Regions from separate parts of the Rhizobium pantanalense genome, predicted to be linked through region 3. Evidence: predicted binding sites of a transcription regulator. Region 3 holds the regulator's gene; each other region holds the start of a gene.
What was found. Region 3 encodes LexA, which represses DNA repair genes until DNA is damaged. Its sites were predicted from a motif close to TGTTCNNNNTGTGTTCNG; they were not measured.
Positions count from the first base shown of each region.

Region 1: PH558_RS30285 (PA0069 family radical SAM protein) is a predicted target of LexA. The motif match lies at 1,389-1,406, and genes of this name have one in related genera.
Region 2: dnaE (DNA polymerase III subunit alpha) is a predicted target of LexA. The motif match lies at 2,064-2,081, and genes of this name have one in related genera.

Region 1 is NZ_JAQJCH010000016.1:11,872-15,150, reverse strand. It holds gene PH558_RS30290 (ribonuclease HII) at 1-57, opposite strand, end outside; gene PH558_RS30285 (PA0069 family radical SAM protein) at 162-1,319, opposite strand; gene PH558_RS30280 (glycosyl transferase) at 1,561-2,079, shown strand; gene PH558_RS30275 (hypothetical protein) at 2,256-2,564, shown strand; gene moaB (molybdenum cofactor biosynthesis protein B) at 2,596-3,150, opposite strand; gene PH558_RS30265 (4-(cytidine 5'-diphospho)-2-C-methyl-D-erythritol kinase) at 3,150-3,279, opposite strand, start outside.
Region 2 is NZ_JAQJCH010000006.1:566,392-569,670, reverse strand. It holds gene dnaE (DNA polymerase III subunit alpha) at 1-1,827, opposite strand, end outside; gene PH558_RS18700 (hypothetical protein) at 2,183-2,776, shown strand; gene PH558_RS18695 (DUF5680 domain-containing protein) at 2,856-3,279, shown strand, end outside.
Region 3 is NZ_JAQJCH010000005.1:175,461-178,739, reverse strand. It holds gene PH558_RS14965 (VOC family protein) at 1-656, opposite strand, end outside; gene lexA (transcriptional repressor LexA) at 1,076-1,798, shown strand; gene PH558_RS14955 (ComEC/Rec2 family competence protein) at 1,779-3,279, opposite strand, start outside.

The DNA.
Region 1 (3,279 bases), on a different contig from region 3:
AACGAGCGGGTTATCCTCGAAGAGCATTGGAGAATCGGGTGATGTGCTGCGTGTCATGCGGCGAAGCTCGCACACCACCCGATCTCCTGCAAGCCCCCGGTGGATCATGGCGGCGAAGCCAGGGGCTTTTCCAGCGGGGTCGGGGAAACCCGCAAGGAATATCAAAGCAGCGACAACTGGACGCCGCTGCCATCGGGCGGCACGAACAGGTCGTCGCGCAATGCGATATTGCGGCGCGTAAGTTCTAGCCGGCGCGTCGCCATCTCGAAGCGGCGGCTGATCTGCCAGGCATAGGGCCCGGCACCCTTCATGCGCTTGCCGAACTCCGCATCGTAATCCTTGCCGCCGCGCATCGAGCGGATCAGCGACATGACGTGGCGATAGCGATCCGGATAATGCTGCAGCAGCCAATCGCGAAAGAGCGGGCTCACCTCCAGCGGCAGCCGCAGGATGACATAGCTTGCCTCCTGTGCGCCGGCGGCCTTGCCGGCGTCCAGGATACGCTCGATTTCATGATCGTTGAGGGCAGGGATAATCGGCGCCACCATGATCGCGGTGCGGATGCCGGCCTCGTTCAAAGCCTGGATCGCCTCCAGCCGCCGTGGCGGTGTCGCTGCCCGTGGCTCCATGGTGCGCGCCAGCTTGCGGTCGAGCGTCGTCACCGACAGCCCAACCCGCACCAGGTTCTTGGCGGCCATCTCCTTCAGAATATCGATATCGCGCATGACCAGCGCCGACTTGGTGACAATGGCAACCGGATGGTTCGCCCGGTTCAGCACTTCGAGGATCTGGCGCATGATCCGCCATTCCTTCTCGATCGGCTGATAGGGGTCGGTATTGGTGCCGATGGCAATCACGCGCGGCTTGTAGCCGGGCTTTGCCAGTTCGCGCTCCAAAAGCTTGGCGGCATCCGGCTTGGCAAACAGCTTCGATTCGAAATCCAGCCCGGCAGACAGCCCCATATAGGCATGCGTCGGCCGCGCGAAGCAGTAGATGCAGCCGTGCTCGCAGCCGCGATAAGGGTTGATCGATCGGTCGAAGGGAATATCGGGAGATTCGTTGCGGGTAATGGCCGTGCGCGGCTTCTCCACCTGCACTTCGGTCTTGAAGGGCGGCAACTCTTCCCAGCTTTGCCAGCCGTCGTCGAAGGCTTCGCGCTGCTGCGGCTCGAACCGGCCGCTCGGGTTCAATCCGGCGCCGCGCCCACGCCGGCGCTCGACGTCGACCCTGAGACCGGCATCGGCGATCAAAGCATTGGCAACATCTGCCGTATTGGCAGGCGCGAAAGCGGCCTGCCCTGCAAGGGACTGCTCGTTCATCGGTAGCTCCAGGGCGGCTCATGCCATCGCATGCCGCGTCTAAGATGATTAAATTCCTATCCGACAAATGAGAACATTGCAAGAACAAAAATCCGCGACCGTCATTTTCCATCTCATTCACGGGAGGCATTCGGCGCTGCCAGCTGTGAGAATTGTCGGCCGCTTATGATGCTTTTCTTAAACGCTCCAGCCTGAGGGTTCGGTGCTGGCAATAAATTATGCGGCGCTCTATAAATGGGCGATGTTGACGGTCATCATCGAATGCCAGGATCACGAACCCGAGCTGGCGCAGACATTGGCGGCATTGGTGGCAGGCGCGGTCGAAGGGCTGGTCAGCGACGTGGTCGTGCTCGATCACGGTTCCAGGGACGGCACATCGAAGGTGGCCGATGCTGCAGGCTGCCGCTTTTATTCGCAGTGGGATATCAAGGATATATTGCGGTCTGCGAGGGGCGAATGGTTGCTGCTGGTCGAGCCCGGCGCGCGGCCGCAAGCCGGCTGGATCGATGAGATCGCCGAATATGTCTCGCTGAATAAGGTGCCGGCGCGCTTTACAGCATCGCGCGGCTATCGTCGCCCGTTTCTGAAGCGAATCGGCCGCCGTACGGCGCCGCTGGAACTGGGTTTGCTGCTTTCCAAGCACCAGGCGATCGCCGTCGCCAGATCGGGCATGGGGCTGGCGGAGTTCGCCAAGGGACAGAAGGGCCGACGGCTTTCAAGCGAGCTCATTCCGTCCTGGGTGGCACGCGCGGCGCGATAGGGCCTAGCGTTCCGCAGATTCCATTTGTAAACGCGCGAATAGCTGCGATAATTTGCGTGTGGCGGCACCTTATGCGTGTCGCGTCAGGCGGCCGACCATGAAGATGCCGATATCAGGCGGAGCTGGTCAGCGGAACTCTCCTTTTTCGCCGGGATTTCGGCGAAAGGAGGTGCGTTATGAAACGCACGATGCTCTACCGCCTCATAGCAACGATCTTCGTTGCAAGTGCAACTCTTTTCCCCGGCATTGCCGCCGCTCAGGTGACCTTGGCCTGCGCTCAACGCGTCGATATCGTCGCGTTTCTTGGCAACCATCTTTCGGAAAAGCTTTCGGCCGTCGGCAAGCTCGATCAGAGCACGATTGTTGAGATCTACGCCGCCGAGGGCGGCAACTGGACACTGCTGATGAGCGATGTATCCGGCCGGAGCTGCATCATTCTTACCGGCGATTCTTGGGAATCAATTCCTGTCCTGCCGAAGGCATGAGCGGCGCACAATATCGCGGCGAGCAGAAGATCTATCTCGAGCCGGCGCCGCGCTTCAGATGCTCGTCGAGGCGCGGCATGATCTCCACGAAATTGCAGGGCATGTGACAATAGTCGAGTTGCGCCTTCAAGATGCCGTCCCATGCATCCTTGCAGGCGCCAGGCGAACCCGGCAGTACGAAAATGAAGGTGGCATTGGCCACACCGCCGGTCGCTCGTGACTGGATCGTCGCCGTGCCGATCTTGTCGTAGGAAATGCGATGAAAGACCTCGGAAAACCCATCCATCCGCTTCTCGAACAAAGGCTCCAGCGCTTCCGGCGTAACGTCTCGGCCGGTGAAGCCAGTTCCGCCGGTGGTGATCACGACGTCGACCGCATCATCCTTCGTCCAGGCTTCCACCTGCGCGCGGATGCGCTCTTTGTCGTCTGGCACGATGGCGCGGGCAGCAAGCCTGTGACCCGCCTCCGCAATGCGGGCAACCAGCGTATCGCCGGATTTATCGTCAGCGAGCGTGCGTGTATCGGAAACGGTCAGCACGGCGATGCCGACGGGAATGAAGGATCTTTCGTTGCCTGACGCCGCCATCATGCCTCTCCCGCGATCGTTTCGGTTACCTGGAAATACCAGTCCGGCCGCTGCCTGTGAAGCGAAGCGGCGGCGGCCGTCGCCTGTTCGATATCGTTGAAAATACCGAAGCACGTCGCACCGGAGCCG
Region 2 (3,279 bases), on a different contig from region 3:
ATCGATCGAGATGCCGCGCTTAGCAACGAAATCGACCGCCGTCTTCAGGACAGTCAGTGTCTTCAGGCCGAGGAAGTCGAACTTCACCAGACCGGCCTGCTCCACCCATTTCATGTTGAACTGGGTGACCGGCATGTCGGAGCGCGGGTCGCGATACATCGGCACGAGCTTCGACAGCGGACGGTCGCCGATGACGATACCGGCGGCGTGCGTCGAGGCGTGGCGATAGAGGCCTTCGATCTTCTGCGCGATGTCGAGAAGCCGGGCGACGACCGGCTCCTTGTCCGCCTCTTCCTGCAGACGCGGCTCCTCCTCGATCGCCTTGGTCAGCGGCGTCGGATTGGCGGGATTGTTCGGCACCAGCTTGCAGATCTTGTCGACCTGGCCATAGGGCATTTCGAGCACGCGGCCGACGTCGCGCAAGGCTGCGCGCGCCTGCAGCGAACCGAAGGTGATGATCTGCGCCACCTGCTCGCGGCCATATTTGGCCTGCACGTAACGGATCACCTCTTCGCGCCGGTCCTGGCAGAAATCGATATCAAAGTCCGGCATGGAGACGCGTTCCGGATTGAGGAAGCGCTCGAACAGCAACGAAAAGCGCAGCGGATCGACGTCGGTGATGGTCAGAGCATAGGCGACCAGCGAGCCCGCACCGGAACCGCGGCCCGGGCCGACGGGGATATCGTGGCGCTTGGCCCATTTGATGAAGTCCGCAACGATCAGGAAGTAGCCGGGAAACTTCATGCGCTCGATAACGCTCAGTTCGAATTCCAGCCGCTCGCGATAATCCTTCTCCGCATAGCCCGGTGCCATGCCGAGCGAGACGAGACGCTGGTCGAGACCCTCGATCGCCTGAGCGCGCAGCTCGGCGGCCTCGGCACGCTCTGCCTCCTCCGCATCGTCCGTGGCGCCAGTGAAGCGCGGCAGGATCGGCTTGCGGGTCTTCAGGATGAAGGAGCAGCGGCGGGCGATCTCGACCGTGTTCTCCAGCGCTTCGGGCAGATTGGCGAAGAGTTTCGCCATGTCGGCACGGCTCTTGAGATAATGATCCGGCGTCAGGCGGAACCGCGTATCGTCCGAGACAATGGCATTGTGGGCCACCGCCATCAAAGCGTCATGCGCATCATAATCGTCCCGCGTCGGGAAAAAGGCTTCGTTGGTGGCGACGAGCGGAATCTCATGCTCGTAAGCCATCGCGATCATCTTCTGCTCGTGACGGCGATCATAGGTGCCATGACGCTGCAATTCGACATACAACCTATCGCCGAACAGGCGTTTCAGTGTCAAGAGACGGGATAGCGCCTGCGGCGCATGGCCTTCCTTCAACGCCATGTCAACCGGGCCGGTCAGCGAACCGGTGAGTGCGATCAACCCTTCCGTGCCGATCTCGTCCAGCCATGAGGCTGCAATGTGAACGGCATGATTGCCTTCGCCGCCGAGATAGGCGCGGCTAACGAGATCGACGAGGCGCTCGTAGCCCTGCTCGGTGGCGGCAAGCAGCACGATGGATGGCAGCTTCGCCAAGGCCTGCTGCGGCCCGCGCTTCTCGCCCTCGCCGCCGTCTTCCATATCGATCGATACCTGACAGCCGATGATTGGCTGCAGCCCCTCGTCCATCGCTTTCTGCGAGAACTCCAGGGCAACGAACAGATTGTTGGTATCGGTGATGGCAATGGCCGGCTGACTGTCCCCGGCAGCCTTGGCCAATATCTTCTTGAGCGGCAATGCGCCCTCTAGCAGAGAATAGGCGGAATGAACCCTGAGGTGCACGAATTCCGGCATTTCGCCGACCGGCGCTACCGCGCCGCTGCCACCTGCATCCGCCATTTCATACCCTTCCGCAAGCCTGAATGAATCAGAGGCATTTTCGGCATTGCGGACCGTAAAGTCCAGAAGTTGCTCCCATCAAATATGGGAACAGCATGTGCAAATGGGGGACAAAACTCACATCGCCATCATGATGAGGGAAAAGCTGGCAACGAACATGACGATGGAAGTGAATGCTGCAACGTCTCGAATAATGTCGGTCATCTAAGCGCTCCTTACTCGTTATGTTTCTTTTTTGTTCCATTTTTGTTCGAGAGTCAATAGATGCATCAAGAAATTTCATCAGACGGCTTTTCAGCCTGTAATGGACGTCGGGGCGGCCCGGCGCTATGCAGAGGCAAACCGGGAGATCACGATGAAGTCCCTTGGCTGCGCTCTCATTCTTCTTTTGACTGCAACTGCGGCTCGCGCCGAAGACACGATCACCTCAGACCGCATCCTCGACGCGGCGATCGGCGATTGGAATAAGGACGGCAATCCGGACCTCGCATTGCTGGTAACGATGCCGCCGAACGACCATGCCGATTATGAGATCGGGATCTATATCTATCTCCGCGACAAGGAACATGAGCTACTGAAGCTGGCCGCCGCCGCTCCCGATAAGGTATGGGGTCGCGCAGAGCCCGGCGGCATCTACGGCCAGGAACCCTCGATCGCCGCGCTGCCGAACGGTTCAATCGCGATCAGTTCGCAGAACGATGCTATCGGGCGCGACCGCTGGCACCAGACGCTGACACTTGCCTACCGCAACAACGCATTTTTGGTTGCCGGCTATAGCTACGATTTTCGTGACAACCTTGAACCCAACAACAGCTATAGCTGCGATTACAACGTTCTGACTGGCAAGGTGGCAAAGGACAGCAAGATGCTGAAGGCCGATGCCAAGACGGTGAGCATACAGGACTGGCAGGACGATATCGGTCAGAAGGCCTGTAGAAACGGCCAATAGCATCACATGTTCTCTTTTTGTTCTTTACAAAAGTCACGTTGAATGACATCTTGGCCGCTCACCAAAATTGGAGAGGGTCATGCCGGATCTTGCCGAGCTGAACGATTTTATTGTCGCTGCCAAAGCCGAGACCTATGTCGGCGACGGCGAGAGGCTGCCGTCATGCCGAAGCGGCTCGCATGACATTGGTTATGCGAGCGGCCGCTGGCGTTATCTCGACAGCTATTTCGGCGGCACGGATTTCGCGGGACAGGAACTCGTCTGGCATGACGACGAGCCGGTCTGGGCCATGAACTATTTCGGCCATATCGTCGAGCCCGATCTGATCGACGGCACCCGCGCGGGCATGGTTATCAAGGCGGCACTTCTGCGCCTCTATCAGGATGAAAAACGCTTTCTAGGCGGCTTCGAATTCGAACACGTCTACGGCCGCTATATCGACCGCAGCACCGGATCGTGCGACCACTTTATCGGGCACGAAGCCATCATGGTGAAAGAGCGCA
Region 3 (3,279 bases):
GCGTTGGCGGCCTTGATCGTCAGGCCAAAGGAATGCTCCATAATGCGCGGGCCACCGACAAGCTCCTCGAAGAAGCCGCGATAGGCCCCCGGCTTCGGCGTGCAAAGCGCTACCCGCGCGATACCAGTCACGCCGTTCTCGTGACGCTCGAGCACGCCGCGGTCAGCCGGCAGCGGATTGACGCGCTGACAGCAGAAAGCGAGAAAATCCGGCGCACGCAGATCTGCGGCGAAAGCAAGACGAAAGCCGGCCGTGGTTTCCGTTCCATCCGGCATCTTCATCGGACGCGAAAAATCCAGCATTCGACCCGCCGAAATAGCAGCTGCTTTGAAACGCTTATCATCCACCACCGCGTCATCCGTACCGAATACCACGGCCGAGAAGCCATCCTCCCCCACCCGGAAACGATAAGCCTGGTCGCGCGCGACGAAAACATTGCCATCCACGATGCTCTTCTCGCATTGCTCCGGAGATGCGACGCCCAGAGGTTCGAGATAGGTTTTATCGGCAAGGAAGACGCAGGCATTCTGCGTGCCAAAGGGGTGGCACGCATCCGGAGCCACCGTGAAACCGAGCTTGCCGAGGCGTTCGCGTGCCAGAGCGATGTTGACGGTCGGCAGCACGAGATGATCCAGCGGATGCGGAGACGAAATCATGGCTTCTCCTGTTTGCTTGCGGAAGCAGATTTGCGCCCATCGCCCGCGCAATTCAAGATGGAAGCATGGAACACCCGGAGCACACGACATGGATCGAAGGCAATCTCGCAAACGTGATTGCTGATTCTCTGCCATGGCCGGCTCATGCAGTCGCGCGGCACGTTCGTCCAAATGCTCGGCGCACGGGCTGAACGACAAAGTCGCGGAAGCGAGTAGAGCGGCATTTCCCTTATTTTTCTGTGGGTTAACGCAGATACAGCGCCCCGATGTTCCGAGCCGATCCATTCGCAAATGGTAATTATTTAACTGACCTCACAAGGCTTTACCGAAATTTAAGCACTTGCGGAACACATATGGAACATATAGTGTCCGTTCTGGATTTGTTTCACAGCTTTTCTTGATTCTGGGGTTCCAAGACGATGTTGACGCGCAAGCAGCAGGAACTGCTTCTGTTCATTCACGAACGCATGAAGGAATCCGGTGTTCCGCCATCTTTCGACGAGATGAAGGATGCATTGGATCTGGCATCGAAATCCGGTATTCATCGCCTGATCACGGCGCTGGAGGAGCGAGGCTTCATCCGCCGGCTGCCGAACCGGGCCAGAGCGCTCGAAGTCATCAAGCTTCCCGACGCCTATAATCCGAGCCTGCAGCAGCGCCGAGGCTTTTCACCGAGCGTCATCGAGGGCAGCCTCGGCAAGCCGCAGTCCGTTGCCCCGCCCGCTCCGTCGAAGGTGGCAAATGACGATCACAATAGCTCGGCGTCGGTGCCGGTGATGGGCCGCATCGCTGCTGGCGTTCCGATCTCGGCCATCCAGAACAATACGCACGACATCACCGTTCCCGCCGACATGCTCGGCTCGGGCGAACATTATGCGCTTGAAGTTCGAGGGGATTCGATGATCGACGCCGGAATTTTCGACGGCGATACGGTCATTATCCGCAATTCGACGACGGCCAATCCCGGCGATATCGTCGTTGCACTCGTCGACGATGAAGAAGCGACACTGAAGCGCTTCCGCCGCAAGGGTGCCTCCATCGCGCTCGAAGCCGCAAACCCGGCCTATGAAACCCGCATCTTTGGGCCGGACCGGGTCAAAGTTCAGGGCAAGCTCGTGGGCCTTATTCGTCGCTATCACTGACCGGTGAATTGTCGACGACGGGTGACGCTGGCGCAATTGGCGCGTCGAATGTGCCTGTGCGCCAATTATAAATTCGATGCCTGGTCCATGGACGTTGCGGGTTCTCGAATGCGGCTGAGATAATGGGCTTGTCTGCGGTAAGTATCATTTCGATGGAGCCGGTTTTACGCAATGTCGCACCCGTTATGAGCATTGCTCCGGAACGGCAGTAGTTCAACCGCAATCGGATTGGCGTTACGACGATATTCGCCATATCGCAGGCAGAGGGTAGATAGGCTGCGTTCTCGATGGTGACCAATATCGCGCCGTTTTCGAGGATGGCTGCGCACCATGCTCCTTTCTGGCAGGCGAAACTGCCCTGCATGGTGCGGTCCAGGGCCTCCTCCATTGCCGTGCGGACAGCCTTCTGTTCTTCACTGTTCAATCGCTTATGGCGATCTGCCTTGCCGATTTGTGGAAGTCGGTTGTCGGCAGGGAGCATGGTCGGAGGCTGATGTTCCGCCGCAACCAATGCCTTTTGCCATTGTTCGAAAATGAAGGCCTGCGGTCTCTCGCGATTGGTCGCGAGTATATCGTCCTGGCGCAAGGCGACCAGGACGCCATCTTCGGAGATCATCAGGTCGGGTTTCGGTATGCCGGATCCGAATGCCGCCAAGCCTATGGACAAGAGTGATAATAGCAGGCCCAGATGGCGAAGCCGGGTCCGCAATATGCTCATGATCAGGAAGCCGATAATGAATGTCGGCATCAGCCAGGCCGGCTGGCGGCCGAAGGTAATGTCGCCTCCCCAACCAGCTACGGTTCTCGCGATCACGATGACGAGCTCCAGTCCCTCTCCGGTGACTTTCCAGAAAGGTCCGTCGAGACCGAGCGGCATGAGCAGCATCGCCGCCATGCCGAATGGCATGACGACAAAGGAGACGATGGGCATAGCCGCGAGATTGGCGGCGAGTCCGTATGTCGCCAACCGGTGAAAATGCTCGATCGAGAAGATGGCTGTCGACGCGCCGCCGATGAACGAGGTCGACGTCACGCCTGCGAAGAAGCGCATGACGAACAATAGCGGACTTAATAGACGGACGCGCGGCAAAATGTTTTCGCGATGCCGCCGCCGCTTCCACAGCGAATATCCCGACACCAGCGCCAGCGTCGCCGCATAGGACATCTGGAAACTCGGGCCGAGCACTTGCGACGGCGACAGTACAAGAATGATAATGGCCGAAAGTGCGACGTTGCGCAGGCTGATCGATGGCCGATCGAAAAGCACGGCCACGAGCATGATCGCCATCATGATGAAGGCACGCTCGGCGGATACGCCGAAGCCGGAGATGAGATAATAGGCCGTTACAGTGAGAAGCGCGCCGAGAGCTGCGAACTTCTTGGTCGGCCAAGCCTGCGCGACACCGGGAAACAGGCTGAACAAGTAGCGTAGGCCGATGTAGAAAATGCCGGCCGACAACGCCATGTTCAGGCCGGAAATT